DNA from 3 places in the Paenirhizobium cremeum genome. Region 1 is predicted to be linked to each of the others. Evidence: predicted binding sites of a transcription regulator. Region 1 holds the regulator's gene; each other region holds the start of a gene.

The links. The regulator LexA, encoded in region 1, represses DNA repair genes until DNA is damaged. The targets are predictions, from matches to a motif close to TGTTCNNNNTGTGTTCNG.
Region 2: the regulator LexA is predicted to act here: its motif matches at 2,632-2,649, upstream of ACLBKR_RS04670 (sel1 repeat family protein).
Region 3: the regulator LexA is predicted to act here: its motif matches at 2,233-2,250, upstream of ACLBKR_RS02680 (PA0069 family radical SAM protein).

Annotation. Positions count from the first base shown of each region.
Region 1 covers NZ_CP180217.1:1,591,939-1,599,894, reverse strand. Annotated here, with positions in the region: gene pdhA (pyruvate dehydrogenase (acetyl-transferring) E1 component subunit alpha) at 1-245, opposite strand, end outside; gene ACLBKR_RS08080 (FtsB family cell division protein) at 393-710, opposite strand; gene eno (phosphopyruvate hydratase) at 849-2,123, opposite strand; gene kdsA (3-deoxy-8-phosphooctulonate synthase) at 2,331-3,179, opposite strand; gene ACLBKR_RS08065 (VOC family protein) at 3,176-4,069, opposite strand; gene lexA (transcriptional repressor LexA) at 4,289-4,999, shown strand; gene ACLBKR_RS08055 (ComEC/Rec2 family competence protein) at 4,980-7,316, opposite strand; gene gltA (citrate synthase) at 7,796-7,956, shown strand, end outside.
Region 2 covers NZ_CP180217.1:945,010-952,965, reverse strand. Annotated here, with positions in the region: gene ACLBKR_RS04685 (host attachment family protein) at 1-119, opposite strand, end outside; gene ACLBKR_RS04680 (PilZ domain-containing protein) at 381-758, shown strand; gene ACLBKR_RS04675 (pyridoxal phosphate-dependent aminotransferase) at 886-1,995, shown strand; gene ACLBKR_RS04670 (sel1 repeat family protein) at 2,169-2,435, opposite strand; gene ACLBKR_RS04665 (DUF2147 domain-containing protein) at 2,962-3,297, shown strand; gene ACLBKR_RS04660 (tautomerase family protein) at 3,406-3,618, opposite strand; gene ACLBKR_RS04655 (SDR family oxidoreductase) at 3,631-4,527, opposite strand; gene ACLBKR_RS04650 (SDR family oxidoreductase) at 4,537-5,277, opposite strand; gene ACLBKR_RS04645 (LysR family transcriptional regulator) at 5,382-6,275, shown strand; gene ACLBKR_RS04640 (YciI family protein) at 6,308-6,595, opposite strand; gene ACLBKR_RS04635 (TetR/AcrR family transcriptional regulator) at 6,640-7,248, opposite strand; gene ACLBKR_RS04630 (glutathione S-transferase family protein) at 7,377-7,956, opposite strand, start outside.
Region 3 covers NZ_CP180217.1:568,465-576,420, reverse strand. Annotated here, with positions in the region: gene ACLBKR_RS02700 (tetratricopeptide repeat protein) at 1-114, shown strand, start outside; gene ACLBKR_RS02695 (4-(cytidine 5'-diphospho)-2-C-methyl-D-erythritol kinase) at 119-1,024, shown strand; gene moaB (molybdenum cofactor biosynthesis protein B) at 1,095-1,640, shown strand; gene ACLBKR_RS02685 (glycosyl transferase) at 1,658-2,179, opposite strand; gene ACLBKR_RS02680 (PA0069 family radical SAM protein) at 2,311-3,468, shown strand; gene ACLBKR_RS02675 (ribonuclease HII) at 3,650-4,324, shown strand; gene ACLBKR_RS02670 (F0F1 ATP synthase subunit B) at 4,472-4,957, opposite strand; gene ACLBKR_RS02665 (F0F1 ATP synthase subunit B) at 4,960-5,550, opposite strand; gene ACLBKR_RS02660 (F0F1 ATP synthase subunit C) at 5,632-5,859, opposite strand; gene ACLBKR_RS02655 (F0F1 ATP synthase subunit A) at 5,929-6,681, opposite strand; gene ACLBKR_RS02650 (AtpZ/AtpI family protein) at 6,747-7,109, opposite strand; gene ACLBKR_RS02645 (cell wall hydrolase) at 7,399-7,956, opposite strand, start outside.

The DNA.
Region 1 (7,956 bases):
GCCATCTGCATGCCGACGACGACAGCTTCCTGGCCGATGTAAAGGTGACAGAACCCGCCGATGAAACCCATGCCATAGAGCTGGCCGGCCTTTTCCTCGAAGCGGCGGATCAGAAGCATTTCGCGATAGGCCTTAAGTTCCGTCTCGCGGTCGAATTCGGCAATCGCCCCTTCGGTGAAATCCTTCTTGGCAGGCTTGGCCGTGGCCTTGCGGCTGGTAGCAGTCGCGGATTTGCGCGGCGCCATTCATCCCTCCCGTGCGTTATGGTCAATTTGGTTGGCGGCAGAATAAGCAAGAAAGGGCCCAACCGCAATGCCAGAATTGCATGGCTCGCATTCAATGCAAGCATATGAATTTTTTATGAATTTTTCGATTAACCAGATTTCAGTTAATCAAAGAGCCTTGTTGAAAATGACGATTTCGTCCGGCCGAGACATGTTGAGCTGATAGCGCGCCTTCTCATCGAGCATGTCGCGCTCAAGAGAGCCGTCGCTCATCAGCTCCACCTGCCTTTCAAGACGCTTGCGCTGCGAGACAAGTTCGGCAAGCTCGGCGCTGCGCTCCACACGCTGACGCTCGAATTCCTGGGCCGCACGCAGACCAAAGCCTCCATGGATGGAATGATAGCCGAAATAGGAGAGAAAGGCGACAGTGACAGCGGGAAGAACAAGACGTCCGAGTTTTCTCTTCTTGTGATGCCTGGTCCACATACCCACGATGCCCTGAAACGCAAAACCGTCTGCTCAAATTACCGAGCAGAACTTAACCGTTCGTTGACCGAAAGAAGGCGCCAACGAAAAAGCCCGCACCCCTTTCGGGGCACGGGCTGCAATGGTCGGATCGGACGATCAGCCGCGCAGGATGGAGGTGCCGGCATAACGGGCCTGCGGGCCCAGGCCTTCCTCGATACGGATCAGCTGGTTGTACTTTGCGAGCCGGTCGGAACGGGCCAGCGAACCGGTCTTGATCTGGCCGCAGTTGGTGGCGACGGCGAGGTCGGCAATCGTCGAATCCTCGGTCTCGCCCGAACGATGCGACATGACGGCGGTATAGCGGGCCTTGTGAGCGGTCTCGACGGCGTCGAGGGTTTCGGAGAGCGAGCCGATCTGGTTGACCTTGACGAGGATGGAGTTGGCAACACCCATCTTGATGCCGTCGCGCAGGCGGGCCGAGTTGGTAACGAACAGGTCGTCGCCGACCAACTGAACCTTGGAGCCGATCTTGTCGGTCAGGGCCTTCCAGCCGGCCCAATCATCTTCAGCCATGCCGTCTTCGATCGAGATGATCGGATACTTGGCGGCAAGCTCGGCGAGGTAGTCGGCCATGGCTTCCGGCTCGAGGGTGCGGCCTTCACCTTCCAGAACGTACTTACCGTCCTTGAAGAATTCGGTGGAGGCGCAATCGAGCGCAAGGAACATGTCCTCGCCCGGACGATAACCGGCCTTTTCGATCGACTTCATGATGAAGTCGAGCGCGGCGGGCGCACTTTCGAGACCCGGAGCAAAACCGCCTTCGTCACCGACATTGGTGTTGTGACCCTGGGCGGCCAGTTCCTTCTTCAGAGTGTGGAAGACCTCGGAACCCATGCGGACGGCATCACGGATGTTATCCGCGCCAACCGGCATAATCATGAACTCCTGAAAGTCGATCGGGTTGTCGGCATGCGCGCCGCCGTTGATGATGTTCATCATCGGAACCGGCAGAACATGGGCGTTCGGACCGCCGACATAGCGATAAAGCGGCAGGCCAGAGGATTCGGCTGCTGCCTTGGCGACGGCGAGCGAGACGCCGAGGATGGCGTTGGCGCCAAGGCGCGACTTGTTCGGCGTGCCGTCGAGTTCGATCATGATCCGGTCGAGCTGGATCTGGTTCTCGGCATCGAGACCGCCGATCGCATCGAAGATTTCGGTGTTGACGGCATCGACCGCCTTCTCGACACCCTTGCCCAGGTAACGGCTGCCGCCGTCGCGCAGTTCGACGGCCTCATGCGCGCCGGTCGAAGCACCCGACGGAACCGCCGCGCGGCCCATGCTGCCGTCTTCGAGATAGACGTCGACCTCTACGGTCGGATTGCCGCGGCTGTCGAGAATTTCGCGGCCGATGATGTCGGTAATGGCGGTCATGTTGGCTCCCTGATGGCTCTTAGTCGAGAGAAAAGGATGGCCTTCTCTTAATCGAAGCAAGGGAAAATACAATGGCAAGCGTGTGACATCGCGGCCGGCGCGGCATCTGCTAAAGTCGCTTGCCGGACAAAGGCCCGACCGCGATGGAAAACAGAGCGCCGGCCTCGTTCGAAGCCGGCGCATCATTATCAGCCAAACAGGAAAGCGTCAGTTGCTCTTCGCGACCGCATCGAAAGCAAGGAGCTTTTCGAGAAGCCGCGGCATGTCATCCAGCCTCACCATGTTCGGCCCATCGGACGGCGCATTGTCCGGGTCCTCGTGCGTCTCGATGAAAAGTCCGGCGATACCGACGGCAATCGCCGCGCGCGCCAGCGTTTCGACAAAACGCCGGTCGCCACCGGTCGATCCGCCCTGACCGCCCGGCTGCTGTACCGAGTGGGTGGCGTCGAAGACGACGGGAGCCCCGGTTTCCGCCATGATCGGCAGCGCCCGCATATCGGAAACCAGCGTGTTGTAGCCGAAGGAAACGCCACGCTCGCAGAGCAGAACATTAGGATTCCCGCTGGTGGTTATCTTGTTAAGAACATTCTTCATGTCCCAGGGCGCGAGAAACTGGCCCTTCTTGACGTTGATGACGCGGCCGGTCTTTGCCGCAGCGACAAGCAGGTCCGTCTGGCGGCACAGGAAGGCCGGGATCTGCAGCATGTCGACGACCGGAGCGACCTCTGCGCACTGCTCCTCCGTATGAATGTCGGTGATAACGGGGAAGCCGTATTCCTTCTTCAGGTCGGCAAATACATCCAGCGCCTTTTCAAGCCCGATACCACGCTTGCCGGAGAGAGAGGTGCGGTTCGCCTTGTCGAAGGACGACTTGTAGACGAGACCAAGGCCGAGCTTGTCGCAAAGCTCCTTCAGCACGCCGGCGATCATGAAGGCGTGATCGCGGCTTTCCATCTGGCAGGGGCCGGCAATCAAGGCGAAGCGGGCACTGTTGGAAAAAAGCACCCGATTAGCGCCCTCGCCCACGAAGACTTCGGAATTGGTGGAATTGCTCATGCGATATCCTCGAAAACAAAAGAAACGCCCTGCCCCGCAACCGGGGACACGACGAGGCGCGCACCATGGCGAACGAATGCGATGCCCCTATCAGCGAGCAGCCGCTCTGTCACGCCCATATCGCCGACCCTAAAGACGATTGCGGCCATTATCAGACCCCTTTCCCGCAGATTCGGACAGATCCCGTAGTAGCCGCTCAATCCCGAAGGGGTCAGCGCCTCGATGCGTGCATTGGCCGACTGCAGGCCGATGCCGAACGAATGCGCCTCTATTTCGCGTTGGCGGAACACGGTTTCAAGGATGTACTGGAAATCCGAAGGATTCTCCTCGCCCAGGACGATGGCGGCGATGCCGAGCACACCGTTGTCGTGACGCTCCAGACCGCCGCGATCGGCCGGCAAGGCGTTGACGCGCTGACAAGCGAACAGGAAGAAATCCGGCGAGCGGAGATCGGCCGCGAAGGCCAGGCGAAAGCCGGCCATCGTTTCAGCGCCGTCCGACAGCTTCAGCGGCCGTTCGAAATACAGCATGTCACCGGCGGAAAAGCCTTCCTCGCAATATCTTTCGTGGTCTGCCGCGGCATCACCGCTTTTGACGACGATCGCCGAGCCACCCTCCCCGCGGCGGAAACGAAATGCCTGATCGCGCGCGACGAAAACATTGCCTTCCCGGGCAGCGGCCTCGCATTCCTCGCGGCTCGCCACCGCCAGCGGCTCCAGATAGGTGTCGTCCGAGAAAAACACGCAAGCGTTCTCGGTGCCGAACGGATGGCGCGCCTCGGCCGCCACCGTGAAACCCAGGCTATTCAGACGTGCAAGCGCCTCTTCGAGCCCCGCAACCGGCAATACTACATGGTCGAGCGCCCGCAGGCTTTCCTGATGATCGGACATTTCCGGAGCCCCCTCGCTCGCCATTGCATCCAGCGCAGGTTTTAGCGCTTTGCCCTAGATTGGCAAGCCGGCACGACCTCAGAGGGTCCGCCTTGCGTTTGCCTGGAGAAAAATGACGATCATTGATTACTCCTTCACGGAAATTTAGGTACTTGCGGAACACAAATGGAACATATAGTGTCTGTTCTGGATTTGTTTCATACATCGGGGCACCGCAACATGCTGACGCGCAAGCAACAGGAACTGCTTCTCTTCATTCACGAGCGGATGAAGGAATCAGGTGTGCCTCCGTCTTTCGATGAGATGAAGGATGCGCTCGATCTCGCCTCCAAGTCCGGTATTCACCGGCTGATTACCGCACTCGAGGAACGCGGTTTTATTCGCCGCCTGCCCAACCGTGCCCGCGCGCTGGAAGTCATTAAGCTTCCTGAAGCCTATACGCCAAGCCTTCAACCCCGCCGTGGCTTTTCGCCGAGCGTCATCGAGGGCAGCCTTGGAAAGCCGGCGCCGGTGGCCGCCGCCAGACCCGCAGCGGAAAACACCAATTCCGTCAATGTGCCCGTCATGGGCCGCATCGCTGCCGGCGTACCGATCTCGGCGATCCAGAACAACACGCATGACATTACCGTTCCGGCGGAGATGCTCGGTTCCGGCGAGCATTATGCGCTTGAGGTAAAAGGCGATTCGATGATCGAAGCCGGCATTCTTGACGGCGACACGGTCATCATCCGCAATACGTCGACGGCCAGTCCTGGAGACATCGTCGTTGCGCTGGTCGATGACGAGGAGGCGACATTGAAGCGCTTCCGCCGTCGCGGCGCCTCGATTGCCCTCGAAGCCGCCAATCCGGCCTACGAGACACGTATCTTCGGACCCGACCGCGTGAAGGTCCAGGGCAAACTGGTCGGCCTTATTCGTCGTTATCACTGACAGCCGGTCCAGATCCGGAAACCGGGGTCTTTTCCGCTTCGAACTTGGCCGTTGCGTCCAAATGGCTGATCCCGAGTGACGTTCGCACCGCCGGAAATGTGCCGCTGCGCCAATCATAATAGCGATGTTGTGACCAGGGACGCGGCGGTCCGTCAAAAGAAGCATTGATCGTCATTTGCCGACTGATGCGGTCAGCGAGGCGAATTTCCACTGCACCGGTTCGCCTGAGGGTTTCGGCCTCAATCAGGGCCGCTCCCGAGCGACAGGCGGAAAATCCGAGCCGCCGCTCGGAAATCACGAGGTCGGCGATATCGCAGGCCTCGCCGGCAAGAGCACCGTCTTCGACCGTCGCGATGGTCCAGCCGTTTGCAAGCTTTGCCGCACACCATGTCTTCGGCTCGCAGACGAAACGACCGGTTTCGGCGCCGGCCAGCGCTTTGCGCATGCGTTCGGCCACGGCGTCGAGGTCCGCCTGCGCTCGCTGCTTGCGGTCGGGACCGGGAGACTTTTCCGGAGCGGGCGCGGCTATCGCGTTCGGGGCGATGTGCGCCTTAAATTGCCGGGCCGCGCGCCACTGATCGAAGACAAAAGAGGGCGGACGCGGTCGGTTCGTGGCGATTGAAGCCGGCGAACGCAAAAGGCCGACCAGCCGGCCATCCTCCGAGACCAGAAGATCGGCCCGCGGCATCCCGCCGGGCACGGCGACAAGCCCCCATACCGACGCCATCAACAGCAGCGTGCCGATGTGCCGCCAGACACTGCTCAGCAGCGTCAGGAAAAGCAGGCCAGCGGAGGCCACCGGCAGAAACCATCCGGGCGGCTGCGGGAAACCGATGCCCTCTCCCCATCCAGCGACCTCCCTCGCGATCATCAGCACCCAGTCGAGGCCGACACCCATCACCACAAGAAACGGGGCATCCAACCCGAACGGCATCAGCAGCATCGCCACAAGCCCGGCCGGCATGACGATCAGCGAAATCAGGGGCATGGCGGCAAGGTTAGCCTCGAGGCTGTGGGGCGCCAGACGGTGAAAATGGGCTATGGCGAAGACAGCAGTCGACAGACCTCCGATCAGCGAGGTCAGGAGCGTGCCGGCAATCACGCTCCAACTCCATTTCAACGCCGCGGCGCCGGGAAAGGCGAACTCGGGAAACCACCGCTTTGCCGGCTTCTCACGCCATGCCGCGTAACCGGCGATCAGGGCGGCGGTCGCGGCAAAGGACATCTGGAAGCTCGGCCCCATGATCGCCGAGGGCGTCACCGCGACGATCACAACCGCCGCCAGTGCCAGGTTTCTCAGGCTGATCGCGGGACGGTCGAAAAGAACGGCGACAAGCATGATCGCCGTCATGAGGAAGGCGCGAACCGCCGAGACCTGATAGCCGGAGATCAGCAGATAAGCGAATGCGCCGAGAAGCGCACCTCCGGCCGCAAGCTTTTTGATGGGCATGGACTGGGACAACCCGGGAAGCAAGCTCAAGAGCTTGCGCAGCCCGACGAAGAAGATCCCCGCAGCGAGCGCCATGTTGAGACCCGAGATCGCGGTAATATGGGCAAGCCCCGACAATCGCAGGCTCTCCGTCGCTTCTTTGGACATTGAACGCCGCTCGCCGGTGATGATGGAGGCGGCAAACGCACCGGCATCGCCCGGTACGACGTCGCGGATGCGTGTCGAGATATCGTCGCGGAGCGAAAAAAGTGCCCTGTCGAGGCGCAGCCACCATTCTCCGCCATCGTCGGCCGTCAGCAGCGATGTCGGTGGCCCGAGAAAGAAACCGACAGCGCCGACTCCGTCGAAATAGCTCGCGAAAGCAAAATCGTTGAGGCCCGGCAAAGCCGGGCCGGATGGCGGTGAAAGGCGCGCCCTGCCGGACAGGCCGCCGCCGATGGGAGCGGCTGCGTGCCTGCCTCGTGCAAGAAGAGAGACTCGTTCCGGCGGTCGGCGGATCTGGGGATCCTTCGTCCCCGTCACCCGCAGGATGTAGCGCCATTCGCTTCTGGAACCGGCCTCCCGTCGTTCAACGACACCGGCGACGATTGTTGTCACCGGCGTATCGAGAATGACGGTTTCCTGCCGCCACGTTTCGAGGTTTGCCAGCGCCATGCCGGCAACGAAAAGCGCGCTTGCCCCCAAACCATAGGCCGGCAACGGAGGACCATAGCGGGCGATCAATGCAGCAACCGAAAGCACACCGAGAAGGACGGCAAGGGCAATGGCGCCGGGCGGCTCCGCAAGGCTGAACCAGACGGCGGCGCCAGCGCCCAGAAAGACCGGCACGAAATGGAAGACGTGACCACGGGTCTCTTCCCGCGCCAAAGTCGTCCGAAGGGCTTGCCAAAACCGTGCGGAGCCCTCCGCCAGTTGCAGGGCAGCATTGCGCGTCGGTCTTAGCGGGCGTCCGACAGCCTGATTTCCGCCTGCAACCGAAGGCAGCGACACACGGCGCTCTGCCGCCTCCGGATTTCCAAATTTGTGCTCGGCGACCTTTTCCAACCAGCCCCCCGGCCAATGCTTGCGACGGCCTTCCGCTGTTTTCGACCGGTTCGTTCATCAACCGGAGGAAGAAGGATGCCCCATTGCAAATTAACAATTATGGCGTGCATGGGGAAGCGCAGGAGGGCCGAAAGTTTATTCAATCGATTAAATGCGACACCTGCCTCTTTTATAGGCTTTTGCGATGCACAATTTGCCCTTCGACTAGCTTGGCATTAACTTCCGTATCATATAGCTACATCCCTACGCTTAAACCCAAGGCGCTCTCTCGGGGCGCCTCCCGCCAATTCCGGAGGATTAGCATGACGGACAAAAGCGCTTCTTTGAAACTCGGGGAAAAGTCGGCCGAACTGGCTATCAAGTCGGGTACGATCGGCCCGGACGTCGTCGATATCGGCGCGCTTTACAAACACACCGGCATGTTCACCTACGACCCCGGTTTCACCTCGACGGCCTCCTGCGA
Region 2 (7,956 bases), 650 kb from region 1:
ACGGTTTCGACAACGGCCAGGTCCAGAAGCTGGGCGTTGCCATTGTTGCGCAGGAACAGGGCCTTTGCGCCATCGCAGACGACAACCCAGGCCTCGCGGCCGATAACAATGCGTTCCATCATTTTCCTCCGTCTTTGTTTTTATCGCCGGCCCAAGCCCCCCGCTCGGTACCCTCTTAAGTATAGGAGTTCGCCGCCGGATTTCATGACCTGTGTCAAAAAACGGTGTGCAGAGACGTTATTTCAGCGAAAAACAGGGCAAAACCGAAGGATCGGTAAAACTGTAACCTTCCTTTTGACGTCAGGACAAGTGTTTTGGCGGACAGTCCTTTTCATCGCCGTTCCGAGGAGGCAGGAGAAATGGAAAGTGCACAGGGACAGATGCTGGGTGCCACGCATCTCGCATCGGTCAGATCGGAGATGTACGAGCGCAAGTGGGAGCGCTTCTATGTACGCCGACCGGCGCGCATCATGGCCGTGAGCCCGGGCCTCAGCGGCATCACCATGCGAAGCTGTGAGGTCGTCGATATCTCGCAAGGCGGCGCGGCGATGGAGATCACCACGACGATCGGCCTTTCCGCCCATTATTATCTGCAGATTCTCGGCCTCGCCGATCGTATCGGCTGCGCGGAAGTCTATCGAAACGGCAATCGCGTCGGCGTGAAGTTCATATCCATCATTCCCGAGGCGCTCCTGCATACCATCGTGCGCGCCGATTTCATGATGGGCGAAAAGATCGAAAAGCCGAAACGGCGCTGACCCTGTCCGGACCGTTCCGTTTTTCCGTTTCCTCGCTGCGGAAGAGCCGGAAGCTTGCCCTTGCGCCTTCGGCGCAACGTCCTATGTTGGGCCGATTTTCACGTCTGCCCAGGATACCCATTCAGCAATGCTCGGATTTACCCGATTCACGCCTCTCGTCGATGCCCTTCCAGCAACCGTTCCCTTCGTCGGCCCCGAGGCCATCGAGAGAAGCCGCGGCCTTGCGGTCAAGGCGCGCATCGGCGCCAATGAAAGCGGCTTCGGACCCGCTCCCTCGGTTCTTACCGCGATCCGGGAAAAGGCCGGCGACATCTGGCAGTACAACGATCCGGAAAACTTCGCGCTGAAGACGGCTCTTGCCGCCCATCTCGGGCTTGCGCCGGCCAATATCGTGGTCGGCGAGGGCGTCGATGACCTGCTCGGGCTGATCGTCCGGCTGGTGATCGAGCCGGGCATGCCTGTTGTCACTTCGTTCGGTGGATACCCGACCTTCAACTTCCATGTCAGCGGCTTCGGCGGCCGACTGGTGACGGTGCCCTATCGCGGCGACCGCGAGGATATGGAGGGGCTCCTGGCCGCTGCCAAGCGGGAGAACGCGGCCCTCGTCTACTTCGCGAATCCAGACAATCCGATGGGGAGTTGGTGGGATGCCGAAAGCGTTGTGGCTTTCGCCCGCGCGCTGCCCGAGACCACGCTGCTTGTCCTCGATGAAGCCTATAGCGAATGCGGTCCGGAAGGCTCGACGCCCGCCGCCGACGCGCTGGTCAACCTGCCGAACGTGATCCGCACGCGCACCTTCTCCAAGGCCTACGGGCTCGCCGGCGCGCGCGTCGGCTATGCCTTCGGCGCGCCGGAGACGATTGCCGCCTTCGACAAGATCCGCAACCATTTCGGCATGCCCCGGCTTTCCACCGAGGCGGCGCTGGCTGCGCTTGCGGACCAGCCTTATCTGAAGGCGGTCGTCGGGAAGATCCGAGCGGCGCGGGAGCGGATTGCGGCCATCGCGGTCGCGAACGGCCTTAAGCCCCTGCCCTCGGCAACGAACTTCGTCGCCATCGACTGCGGCCGCGACGGCGCTTACGCCCGCTCGATCGTCGATGGATTGATGCAGCATGGCGTGTTCATCCGCATGCCGGGGGTGGCGCCGCTCAACCGCTGCATCCGCGTCTCGACCGGTCTTCCCGAAGCGCTCGATCTTTTCGAGGAAGCACTGCCGAAGGTGCTTGCTTCTCTCTGAGCCCGGTTGCTTAGCCACAATAAAAAGAACCGCGCCGGCCTTGTCCCTGCCGGTCGCGGTTCTCATGTGTTGGCATCGGCCCCGTCCAAAAGACCCCCGCCACGTTCCCCTCTCCCAGGGTTTTTCTTGTCGCCCCCGGCCGGCGGTTACGCCGGCTCTGGTCGGTAAAATACTCAGTGCATCGTCATCCATTCGCGGGCGGCGCGAAGTGCGGCTGCCAGCTCGGGCTTGCTCATCGTCTGGGCCAGATCGGCGCGCAGTTCGGCGGCGCGTTCGCAGCCCTTGATGGCTGCGATGTTCAGCCACTTGTGCGCCGAGACGAGGTCGATCGGGCAACCGCGGCCGGTTGCATACATCAGACCCATGTCGCAGAAGACATCGGCGCGGGTTTCGCCACCCATCGTGGCCATTCCGGAATTGTGCATTTCAAAGCGTGCCATCGGTTTTGTCCCTGTCTAGCCTAACGGTTTGTACTGTCCCTGTTTTGCCCCTTTCGGAGCTCCTTCCGGACCCCTGCCGTCTCATTCGCGGCTTTGTTAAGATCCTTCCGGCCGGCGGGTTTTCCCCTGCTCGTTTGATGAGCCCACTATGCCAAACGCCTTTCAACATGCGCTTAAAATGCATGCTTAATTTGCTGAAAACAAAGTACAAACGCTTGGTAAACTTGGTTTTTTGTTAAACATCACTTTGCCTGCGTATTAAGGACTTTCGACTAAAATTTACAAAAGATTCAGATTTGCTTTTAAACCGAACGATAACCATGAGAATCGCTTGTTCCGCCGGCGCCACATCAAAAGAGGCGGGGTCGAGGGCTGCCTGGACCGCAGAACGGCTATTTACCTTTACGTTTGCGTAAGATAATTTCCCCTCGCTGATGAGGCTGCCTTGGGGACGAGATCGTCCGGCCGGAGAGGACGGCGGAGGCCTCATCGACATTCTGGTTCTTTTCGGGAGGAAGACATCACCATGCGTAGCATCATCATCGCCGCAGCACTGGCCCTTGCGGCCGTCACCGCCCAGGCTGCCGAGCCGATCGAGGGCAACTGGAAGACCGCCAGCGGCGCAACCGCCGAGATCGCGCCCTGCGGCGGCAGCTTCTGCGTGACGCTGAAATCGGGCAAGCATGCCGGCAAGCAGATCGGCAAGATGGCCGGCACCGGCGGCACCTATAAGGGCGAAATCACCGATCCGGAGGCCGACAAGACCTATTCCGGCTCGGGCACGGTTTCCGGAAACTCGCTGAAGATGAAGGGCTGCGTTCTCGCGGTCCTCTGCAAGTCGCAGACCTGGACCCGGCTTTGAACCCAGGGGTGGGGCGGAGCGGTTGAGCCTCGGGCTCGCCGCTCCGAAATAAGAAGCCGGTTGCAGGGTCTGCGCGCCCGCTGGCGTCGACCAGCGGGCGGATAATCATTAATCCCTTGCCCGATAGGCTTCCGGAATGACGAAGATTTCGTCGGCGCGGCCGTAGCCGCCATCCGGCACTTCCTCGATCAGCACCATGGTATGGGGCCGCGCGGCCTCGCTGAAATATTCCACCAGCATGTCGGTGGTGCGGTGGACGATTTCCTCTTTCTGCAGTCTGGACAGAGCGCCCTCAGGCGTCTTGATGTTCACGAACGGCATGATCTTTTCCTTTCAGGCTCGTGTGGGATGAAGCAGGTCCTTGAGGCCGATGCGCTCGAGAAGCTGCGCGCGGACCCGATCGGCGACACCATTGACGACCTCCGCGCCATCTTCGGACGGGTCCACGTGGACGCGGAAGGGACGCTTCCCATGCGGCATGGCGACCACATCGGCCACGGCCCGCGCCACGGCGGACGGGTCTGCCTCCGCCGGCTCGAGGCTGGCAAGGCCCTGCAAAGCCGTCTCATCGGCACCGGCGTAGGGACCTTGCCAATAGACGGCCGAACGCTCGGTATCGGCCGGCTGCATGGCGTGGGCGAAATGCTGCGTGCCCTTGGTAAAGGCACCCGGCACGAGGATCGTGGTCTCGATGTCGAAACGGGCAAGTTCCAGCGCATAGCTTTGAGCAAGCGCATCCATAGCCGCCTTGGCCGCGAAATACGGGGCAAGGAAGGGCGGCGTGCCGCCGCGCGTGCTGCTTGAGCCGATCCAGACCATAAGGCCTCCACCCGACTTGCGCATGAACGGCAGGGCCGCCCGGTTCAGGCGGTGCGCACCGACGACATTGACGTCATAGAGCTGGACAAGCTGCTCCGGCGAGAAGGCCTCCGCCGGGCCGAAACCCATGTGGCCGGCATTGTGGACCAGCACATCGAGCCGGCCCATCTCCCCGATGATGCGGGCAACGGCGCTCTCGACCGAAGAAGTGGAGGTGACATCGAGCTCGATCGGCAAGAGATGCAAACCCTCGTTCTTTGCCATAGTCTCGATCTCGGCGACCGGCGCTCCGCCATGGGCCTTGAGGTCACGCATGGAGGCGTAGACCCGATGGCCGGCGCGGGCGAGCGACCTCGCGGTCATGGCGCCGAAGCCGCTCGAGGCACCGGTAATCAGAACGGTCTTTTCCATGGCCCCTCCTCACACCACGCCGCCATTGGCGCGAACGACCTGGCCATTGACCCAGCCGCCATCCGGTCCGGCAAGGAAGGAGACGACGCCGGCGATATCCTCCGGCTGGCCCAGGCGCTTCAAGGGGTTCATGCCGATGATCGCCTTCAGCAGATCGTCCGACTTGCCCTTCATGAAGAGTTCCGTTTCGACCGGCCCGGGCGCCACGGCGTTGACGGTGATGCCCTTCGGTCCGAGTTCCTTGGCGAGGATGTGGGTGATCGCTTCCACCGCCGCCTTGGTGGCGGCATAGACACCATAGGCCGGCTGGTAGAGACCGACGACGCTCGATGAGAAATTAACGATACGGCCCCCCTCGCGCAGTCGCTGCGCCGCTTCGCGAACACCGCGGAAGACACCGCCGAGATTGATGGCGACCTGCCGTTCGAAGGCTTCATCCGTCGTATCGGCGATGGGGGAGAGCTGCATGATGCCGGCATTGTTGACCAGCACGTCCACCCCGCCGAAGGCCTGTTCGGCCGAATCGAACAGCGTTTTCATACCATCGGTCGCGGCAATGTCGGCCTTGACGGCGACAGCGCGCCCTCCGGCGCTCTCTATCTCCTTCACCACCGCGGCGGCGGCTTCGGCCCCGCTTGCGTAATTGACGACGACGGCAAAGCCGTCTGCCGCGAGGCGCCTGGCGATCGCCGCCCCAATGCCTTTGGACGAACCCGTTACGATGGCTGTCCTGTTGATGTTTCCTGTCATGACGACACTCCTTGTTTGCGTCTGAGAGGAAAATCGCGCCGCCGACATTCAAAAACAATCGGCGGATAATTGACATTTGAATTCGGCTATGCCGAACAATTGTCATGGATCGCCTTGACCGCATGCATTTGTTCGTTCGTGTCGTGGAACGCCGCAGCTTTTCGGCTGCCGCGGCCGATCTCTGCATATCGCGATCGACCGCAACCGAAGCGATCAAGCAACTGGAAACGGATCTCGGGGTGCGATTGCTGGAGCGGACAACGCGCCATGTGACGACGACGCTGGACGGCCGCGCCTATTACGAACGCTGCGTCGGCATCCTTGCCGAGGTGGAGGAGGCCGACAACGCCTTCCGCGACGCCCGGCCGCGCGGGCTGTTGAGGATCGATGCCCATCCGCTGCTGACCCGTACCTTCCTGTTGCCGCGTCTCCCGGAATTTCTTGCCCGCAACCCGCAACTCGATCTGCATATCGGACAGGGAGACAGGCTGGTCGATCTCGTGCGCGAAGGCATCGACTGCGCGATCCGGGCGGGCGAACTCCCCGATAGCGGCATGATCGCCCGCAGGCTCGCCTTCATTTCAGAAGTCACCTGCGCCAGTCCCGATTACATCGCCCGGCACGGAATGCCTTCCTCACCCAAGGACCTCCAGGGCCATGTCTGCGTGGGTTTCGTTTCGTCTCGCACCGGCGAGGTCATACCACTCGAATTCATGATCGACGGCGCGCCGCGGCTCGTACCATTGCCGAGCCGCGTCACCGTCAACGATTCCGACACCATGGCCGATCTAGCCCGACTCGGCTTCGGCCTCATACAGGCGCCGCGCTACCGGCTGGAACGGGATCTCGAAAACGGCACGCTGGTCGAGGTACTCAAGGATTTCCCGCCCTCGCCTACACCGCTCTCGGCGCTCTATCCGCAGAACCGACATACATCGGCGAGAGTTCGCGCGTTCCTCGACTGGGTGTCCGGCATCTTCGCCACCGCGCAGATCTGAACCGGACTTTGCCGCAGTATGGGCTGCCCCTCCTAAGCGACCAGGAACTGCAATCGCTCGTCGGCACGGCCGGGATCGATTTCCATGATTTCCGTGGAAACAATCCCTTCCGCGACAAAGGGATCGTCTTCCAGGCGCTGCTGCAGGGCATCGAGCGACACGCCATGAACAAGGATCGCGCCACCCAGTCTGGGCTGCAGGCTGCCGGCCAGCAGGAATATCCCGTCATCGAAGCCGCGTTTCAGCCAGGCATTATGTACCTCCATGAATTGCGGCGCGCGGGCGCGGGCTTCTGTAAACTTCAACTGCACGACAAACACCGGGAATCCTCCTTCGGCGGACTGAGGGACATCGGAAAACTGATTCAAACGGTGGGCGACGTGGCGGAGGCCCGAACCTCCACCGGTTCCTTCGACAACTCGCCATCGAGCCAATCGCAAGCCATCCGCACCTCCCGGCGCACGAAGGCTTCATCGCGAAAGGCATTGGCGAGAACGGCAACGCCCTGGCTGCGGACAAGCAGATGCATGGCAAGGTCGTCCGCATCCGCGCGCCCGAGTGCCACGAACTGCCGGGAGAGCCAGTCCCGGAACAACGAGAACAACCGGTTGGCCATCGGAAGGGACGGATGGTCGAGCTTGGCCAATTCGCCGCAAAGGGTGCCAACCGGGCAACCGTACCGCATGATCTTCGCCTGGTTGAGGATCAGGATTTCGATGAAACGCGCGATCCTCTCCCGAGGCGTCAGGCTTTCCTGATCCCACTGCGCAAGCAGGGACGCGGTCTGTTCCAGCCGACGCCCGATGACCGCCTCGAGAATCTCGTCCTTGGTCCGGAAATGATAGTAGAAATTGCCGCGGGATATCCCAACGGCGTCGCCGATATCCCCAAACGAGGTGTGTTCATAGCCGCGCTCGTAAAAAAGCCTGTCAGCCATTTCGACGATCGTTTCCCGCGTGTTCTTCCGGCTCATGCGACCACTTTCAAACAATTCGATTAGGACGATTGACCTAATTTATAATTAGGATAATTGCCCTAATCGGTCAACACGAAAAACCCGGCGTCTCCGCCGGGCTGATAACGGTGCCGCGAAAGGACGGTTCAGCGCGCCTTCTGGCCGAACAGCACTTTCTTGGCTTCCTCGTCCTGAGCGATGTTGCTGCGCCGCTCCTGACCGACGGCGATGCCGCGCTCCACCGCCGGACGAGCCATCACGGTCTCGAACCAACGCTTCAGGTTAGGGAAATCGTCGAGATCCTGCCCCTGGTTCTTGTGGGGGATAACCCAGCCGATGCAGGCGATATCGGCGATCGAGTAATCGCCGGCGAGGAAGTCGCGGTCGGCAAGCCGCCTGTTCATCACGCCGTAAAGGCGGTTCACCTCGTTGGTATAGCGGTTGATGCCGTATTCGATCTTTTCCGGCGCATACTGGCGGAAATGGTGGGCCTGACCGGCCATCGGACCGAGGCCGCCCATCTGCCAGAAGAGCCACTGGTCGACCTCGACACGAGCGCGCTCTTCGGAGGGATAGAACTTGCCGTATTTGCGTCCGAGATATTGCAGGATGGCTCCGGATTCGAAAACAGAGATCGGCTCGCCGCCCGGTCCGTCCGGATCGATGATCGCCGGCATCCGGTTGTTGGGCGAGATCCTGAGGAAGTCCGGCTGGAATTGCTCACCC
Region 3 (7,956 bases), 1.0 Mb from region 1:
AAGATCCAGGCGAAGATCGACAAGGGCTTGCCGCCGATCGAAGCCGATGCGGCCAAGGCGGCCACGCCACCGGTCGAAAAGCCGCCGGAGCCCACTCCCGAGAAGAAATCCTGACACCGTGATCACAGGCAGTCAGACGGATGAGGCGGAGGTCGTCGAGACGGCATCCGCCAAGATCAATCTCGCGCTGCACGTGACCGGGCAGCGCGCGGACGGCTATCATCTGCTCGACAGCATCGTCACATTCGCCACGGATGCCTTCGACCGGCTGAGCTTCCTTCCGGCGGATCGGGACAGTTTTACGCTGGGCGGCCGATTCGGCCCGTTGCTTTCGCCGGAGGCGACCGGCCAGGACGGCAATCTCGTCCTTAAGGCGCGGGACCTGCTCCGCGCCGCGCTCGCAGGGGAAGGCGTCTCCATGCCGCCGGTCGCGATCCGGCTCGAGAAGAACCTGCCGGTCGCGTCAGGCATCGGCGGCGGCTCGGCGGACGCTGCGGCGACGTTGCGCGGTCTCCTTCGTTTCTGGGGCGCCTCCCTTCCTGAAGACGCGCTTTTTGCCCTCGCACTCCGGCTCGGCGCCGACGTGCCGATGTGTCTTTCCAGCCGTCCCCTTCGCGCCCGCGGCATCGGCGAGGACATTGTCGCGCTGCCCGCCATGCCCGCCCTTTCCATGGTGCTCGCCAATCCGATGAAGGGCGTCTCGACGCCGGAAATCTTCCGGCGCCTTCAGGAGAAGAACAATTCGCCCATCGGCGCGACGCCGACCGGCTCCGATACCACCGAATGGATTGCCTTGCTCGCTTCGGCCCGCAACGATCTGGAACCTTCTGCCCGCGCAAGCCTGCCCGAGATCGCCGAGATATCGCAGATGCTTTCGGAAAGCGGGGCTCTTCTCATCCGGATGTCCGGCTCGGGTGCGACATGTTTCGGGCTATATGTCGATCATGCCGCAGCCGAAGCGGCCGCAACCCGGCTTTCGCGGAAGCGCCCCGACTGGTATTTTCAGGCGACGCGCACGGCCTGATGCCGGGGTATTCATCTTCATTCGGGATGCCAAGTTCCCGGTCGTGCCGTCAAGTTTCGGGAGAACCATTGTGAGCCGTATAGACGAGACGCGCCCCTTCATTCCGGTCGGCATTGCGGTCTTGACCGTTTCCGACAGCCGTACGCCGGCCGACGACAAGTCGGGCGACACGCTGGCGGCGCGTATTCTCGAGGCCGGCCACCTTCTGATCGACCGGGCGATCGTGACCGACGACCGGGAGCGCATCTACAGCCAGGTCCATGCCTGGACGCTCTCCTCCGAGATCGACGTCGTCATCACCACCGGCGGCACGGGCTTTACCGGCCGGGACGTGACGCCGGAGGCGCTGGAGCCGCTGTTCGAAAAGAAGATGGACGGCTTTTCCGCCGTTTTCCACCGCATTTCCTACGAGAAGATCGGCACCTCCACCATCCAGTCCCGGGCGACGGGCGGCGTTGCCAACGCCACCTTCATCTTCGTGCTGCCGGGATCGCCGGGCGCCTGCAAGGACGCCTGGGACGGCATCCTCAAGGCCCAGCTCGACTACCGGCACATGCCATGTAACTTCGTGGAAATCATGCCCCGGCTCGACGAGCATCTGAAGCGCGGAAGCTAGAGGCACTTTACGACGAGTCAGGCCCGCGTCTGGCGCGCCACCCAGGACGGAATGATCTCGCTTGCCAGTTGCCGCGGCTTGTGGCCAAGGGCAAGCTGATCCAGTTCCATGCCGGACTTGGCCACGGCGATGGCATGGCGCTTCGGCATCAGCAGACCGTTTTCCAGGGGCGGCAGCCGCCGGCCGATGCGCTGATAGAACGGACGCCGGTGATAACGCGAAGGGGAAAAGCGCGCCGGAACCTTGTAGAGCCCGATATATTCCGCGATCTCGTCGATCCAGCCATGCGCAGGCCGCGCGCCCGGCTCGACCAGAAGCAGCCATTCGCCGCGGGCGGCGCGCAGGACATCCTTGATGTCCCACTGGACATAGAAGCGGCAACCGGCGGCATCGGCGATCCGCGACGTGCCGTCACGCGAACCGTGGTCCAGCACCACCACGTCGCTCACAAGGCCCTCGACCGCACCCGCCACCAGCACGCCGAGCGTTTGCGCCAGCTCGGGTTCCTGATCGCGGCATTCCATAATCACTGTCAGCATCGGCTAGATTTACCGCATCGCACAAGCAATTGCCACAGACCATTTTTCAATTTTGTTCTTGCAATGTTCTCATTTTGACGCTAGGAATTTAATCATCAACGGCGCGCTGCAAGCAGTCGCGAGGAGCAAACATGAACGAGCTGTCTCTTGTGGGGCAGGCTGCTTTCCAGCCTGCCAATACGGCGGATATTGCCGATGCGATGATTTCGGCCTCGGGGCTCAGGATCGAGATCGACCGCCGCCGCGGGCGGGGCGCCGGGATGAACCCTTCCGGCCGCTTCGAGAACCAGGAGCGCGTCGCCTTCGACGATGGCTGGGCGACGCTCGAGGAGATGCCGCCGTTCCGGACCGAGGTGCAGGTGGAAAAGCCGCGCACGGTGATTACCCGCAACGAGTCGCCGGACATTCCCTTCGACCGTTCGATCAATCCCTATCGGGGCTGCGAGCACGGCTGTATCTATTGCTTCGCGCGGCCGACCCATAGCTACATGGGGCTGTCGGCCGGACTCGATTTCGAGGCCAAGCTGTTTGCCAAGCCCGATGCTCCAAGGCTTCTTGAGCGGGAGCTCGCCAAACCCGGCTACAAGCCGCGGACCCTTGCGATCGGCACCAATACCGATCCCTACCAGCCGATCGAGCGGGAATGGCGCATCATGCGGCAGATCCTAGAAGTGCTGGACAAGGCGAACCATCCCGTGGCGATCGTCACCAAGTCGGCGCTGATCCTCAGGGATCTCGATATCTTGTCCTCGATGGCCGAGCGCGGGCTTGCCAAGGTGGCGATTTCCGTGACGACGCTCGACCGCAAGCTGGCGCGCAGCATGGAACCCCGCGCCTCGACGCCGAGCCGCAGGCTGGAAGCGATCCGCGGGCTTTCGCAAGCCGGCGTGCCGACGGGCGTGCTGGTTGCCCCTGTCATTCCGGCACTTAACGATCACGAGATCGAGCGGGTGCTGGATTCGGCCAGGGCCGCGGGCGCCACCGAAGCCGGCTATGTCTTGCTGCGGCTGCCCTATGAGGTGAGCCCGCTCTTCCGTGACTGGCTGCTGCAGAATTATCCGGACCGCTATCGCCACGTGATGTCGCTGGTGCGCTCAATGCGCGGCGGCAAGGATTACGACGCCGAGTTCGGCAAGCGGATGAAGGGCGCCGGTCCCTATGCCTGGCAGATCAGCCGCCGCTTCGAAATGGCCACCAAACGGCTCGGCATGATCCGCCGCAGCATGCATCTGCGCGACGACCTTTTCACCCCGCCGGATGGAAGCGGCGTTCAGCTGTCGCTGCTCTGAAAGGGCCGAGGGCTTCGATTTCTCCGGCCGGTTTCCGGCCGGATGCATGACTTCCGGTGCTATCCGCCGCCTCGCACCGGATGACAGGTCTCCCGGCAACCGCCACGATGGTCCGTATCCCCTGACGGACATCGATGCCGGGGACTTGCAGGAGATCGGGTGGGCGTGCGATTTCTGCCGCATGAAACGCACGCCGCCCGATTCTCCGACCCTTTTCGAAGCGCTTTCCCTCGGTCCGGATTTTTCGATCGAGGCGATGGCGATTAAACAGGGACTATCGCCCGTGGCCGGTACGGACGAGGCAGGCAGGGGGCCCCTCGCAGGTCCGGTGGTGGCCGCAGCCGTCATTCTCGACCCCGGCAACATTCCTTCGGGCCTCAACGATTCCAAGAAACTGACAGTCGCCCAGCGCGAGGCACTGTTCGAGATCATCCTCGAATGCGCCACCGTGTCGATCGCCTCTTCGTCGCCTCGCCATATCGACGAACGGGACATCCGCAAGGCAAGCCTCGATGCCATGCGCCGGGCAGTTGCGGGCCTCGCTCTGCCGCCGCAGCACGTTCTAGCCGACGGACGGGACGTACCCGGTGGCCTCACCTGCAGCGGCAAGGCGGTGGTCAAGGGCGATGCCCGCTCCGTCTCGATCGCCGCCGCCTCCATTCTCGCCAAGGTGACCCGTGACCGCATGATGGCACGGGCAGGCCTCGTTTATCCGCATTACGGCTTCGCCGGACATGCGGGCTATGGAACGGCCCGGCATCGGGCGGCAATCGCCATTCACGGCCCTTGCCCCCTGCACAGAATGAGCTTCAGGCCGTTCAGACCGGACGGAACCGAGGAGACGGAGGCGGGCTGACAGCCACGTTACGGTGACCGAAAGGCAAACTGACGAACGCCGTTTTTCCGGAACTCCATCGGACGATATCGGGACGCTGGCTCAAACGAAAACCGGGGCCACCTTGCGGCGGCCCCGGTTTCAAACATCTAACCCTGAAAGCTGAACTTAGTTCAGGCGCGCCTTCACTTCGCCCAGAGCCCCCTTGAACAGGTTGTCCTGAACGCTCGCATCGGCCTTCTTGGCAAGCACGGTTTCGGCGGCTGCGACGGCGAGATCCACGGCGGCTGCACGAACGGCATTGACGGCGTCCGTCTCAGCCTGCTTGATCTTCTGTTCGGAAAGCGCGTTGCGGCGGGCAACGAACTCCTCGGTCTTCACCTTGGCTTCTGCGGTCAGGGCAGCGGCTTCGCGCTCGGCAGCGGCGACGATGGCCGCAGCCTCGGCTTCGGCTTCCTTGCGCTTGCGCTGGTACTCGGCCAGCACGTGCTGGGCCTCTTCACGCAGGCGCTTCGCTTCGGCAAGCTCGTTGCGGATCTTGTCGGCGCGCTCGTCGAGAGACTTTGCGACCATGCCCGGAACCTTCAGATAGACGATCAGGGCGAAGAAGAGGAGAAGGCCGACGAAGGCGAAGAAAGTAGCATCGAAATGCATGGTCATGCCCCCTGCTTGGCTGCAGCGCTGACGGCAGCCTTGATGTCGGCCGCGGTTGCCTTGGCACCGATGAGCTGCTCGACGATGGCTCCCACGGTATCCACGGCAATCGTATCGACCTCGGCAAATGCCTTGGCCTTGATGTCCGCGATGCGGGTTTCGGCTGCGGCAAGCTTGCCAGCGAGTTCAGCCTCGACGGCGGCGCGATCCGCATCGGCCTTTGCCTTGGCGGCGTCGCGGGCGGAGCTGGCGATCTGGCCGGCCTTCGCCTTTGCGGCGCTGAGTTCGCGCTCATAGGTTTCGATCGCCGCATCGGCCTCGGACTTCAGCCGCGAGGCTTCGTCGAGATCCTGCGCGATGCGATCGTGACGATTTTCCAGAATGCCACCAACGCGCGGCACGATGACCTTCTGCATGAGCACGTAGAAAAGGCCGAACGTAATCACCAGCCACAGAAGCTGCGACGGATAGGTCGTCTGGTCGAATGGCGGGAATACGCCGCCACCATGACCCGCTTCGCCGGGAACGCCGGTCTCCGTGTGGGTCTGGCCCTCTGCCGGTACTTCCTCGGCATAGGCGGGGGTCACAAACATGCTCACCTCCAGGTGTACTCTCAAATGCTCAAGGATCACGGACGCCGGACGGCGCGCCGTGATCCCAAACTCCGGCCGTTATCAGACGGCGAACAGGAGGAGGAGAGCGATGAGCAGCGAGAAGATGCCCAGAGCTTCCGTAACGGCGAAGCCGAATACCAGACGGCCGAACTGGCTGTCAGCGGCAGACGGATTGCGCAGAGCGCCGGACAGGTAGTTGCCGAAGATGTTGCCGAGGCCCAGAGCCGTGCCGGCCATGCCAAAGCAAGCCAAACCTGCGCCGATGAACTTTGCTGCTTCCGCTTCCATGAATGAACTCCTTCGAGATGGTTGTTGCGGCAAATTACTGACGCCGGATGACGCCAATGTCGGTTATCCTTAGTGCCCGCCGGGGTGAATTGCGTCGTTGAGGTACATGCAAGTCAGTACCGCGAAGACGTAAGCCTGCAGGAAGGCGACGAGGAACTCGAGACCGGTCAGGGCGACGGTCATGATGAGAGGCAGGATCGCGCCACCGATGCCGACCGCGCCCAGCGCGCCCAGCGAGGCGACGAAGCCCGCGAAAACTTTCAGCGTGATGTGTCCGGCCAGCATGTTGGCGAAGAGACGGACGGAGAGCGAGATCGGACGCGACAGGAACGAGATGATTTCGATCATGACGACCAGCGGCAGAAGCAAACCGGGAACCCCGCTCGGCACGAAGATCTGCAGGAAATGCAGGCCGTGCTTGTAGAAACCGTAAACGAGGACCGTACCGATGACGAACAGAGCCAGCGCGAAGGTGACGATGATCTGCGAGGTCACTGTAAAGAAGTAGGGCATCATGCCGAGCAGGTTCGCGGTCAGCACGAACATGAACAGCGAGAAGACCATGGGGAAGAACTTCATGCCGTGGCTGCCGGCGCCTTCGCGCAGCATCGAGGCGATGAACTCATAGGACATTTCAGCGACCGACTGCGCACGGCCCGGGATCAGGCCACGGTTCGAGGTCGAGAAATAAAGGAAACCCGAAGCACAGGCGACGGTCGCGACCATGAAGAGCGACGCATTGGTGAACGAAAAATCAATTCCGCCGAGTTCGATCGGCACAATCTTCTGGATCAGGAACTGATGAGTCGGATCGTTTGACACCTTATGGTCTCTTTCGCTTTAGCCCGCATGGGCGGGGATCTGCCTGACTTGCGCTCCAGCCGGCCTCAGCCGTCGTTACGCCCATTCTTCGTCTGCCCACCGCGATCCGCCGGATGGGGCGTCGAAACGACACCCGCCGAACGAAGCACGTTCAACACACCGGCACAGAAACCGAGCAGCAGCAAGATAATCATGCCCCACGGCGCCGTGCCGACAAAACGGTCGAAGAGATAGCCCAGAATGGCACCGACGACGATGGCGGAAATGAATTCGCTCGAAAGCTTCATGGCCTGAGCATAACCCTTGCGGCTTTGCTCGGCACTCTGCTCCGCGGCTTCGTCACCCCTCGCCTCGGCTCCCCGCTTCGCCAGTTCGGCGGCAAGGCGCCTGCGACGCTCTTCCAGACCTTCCCGATCGTCATCCGTCATGGCTTCCTCCGTCCGTTCTCCGAGTCAGGCAGCCGCTTGGCCCGCCAGGAACACAAGAAACGGCAGGAAAATGCCCTTCCGGCCCGTTCTGAAGTCGGGCGCACCATAATTTTGAGAGCCCCCATAGTCAAGGCATTGAGGGCCCAAGTTTCACCACAAATTAACCGGGGAAAATCATAGACTTAAGTCGCAAGTACCGATTTGGGCTGCATGACGGCGGTCAAACCGGGTCACTTGGCCGCGGAATCGGCGGGCGGGCGGGCCGAAATGACGCCCGGCTCCGCGAGGATCAGCTCCAGCCGCCGCCATAGGTGCGGTAGAAGACGTGCAGGCCGATGCGGCCGACCTTCTTCATGGTGCGGGCCCAGGCCGGCCTTACATAAAGAGCGTGATAATGGGTCGCCGAACCGACTTCCTTCAGCCAGATCTTGCCGGCCGTGACCGCCAGCGCCACTTCGCGGGCCACCTTCCAGTGGTACTGGGAGTTCACCCGGTCCTTGATGTTGTCGCAGGCGAAGGAAAACTGGCATCGATTGCGCCAGTCCTCGTTCTGATAAACCACGCCGCAGATGGTGTCCGGATAGGCCGGATTGCGCACGCGGTTCAGAATCACCTGGGCGACGGCCGCCTGTCCCTTCACCGATTCTCCGCGCGCCTCGAAATAAATGCCGGAGGCGAGGCATTGCTGTTCGCGGGCGGAAAACACGGAAGGCGGCAGAACGCTTGCGGCCCAGGCGTGGTCATCCGGTCCGATCTGGGGCACGAAACGTCCCTCCTGCCGGTCCTTCAGGATCGCGTCGAAGGGCGAGACCCGGGCATAATCGGGATCGGAAGGCGCATAGGCGGT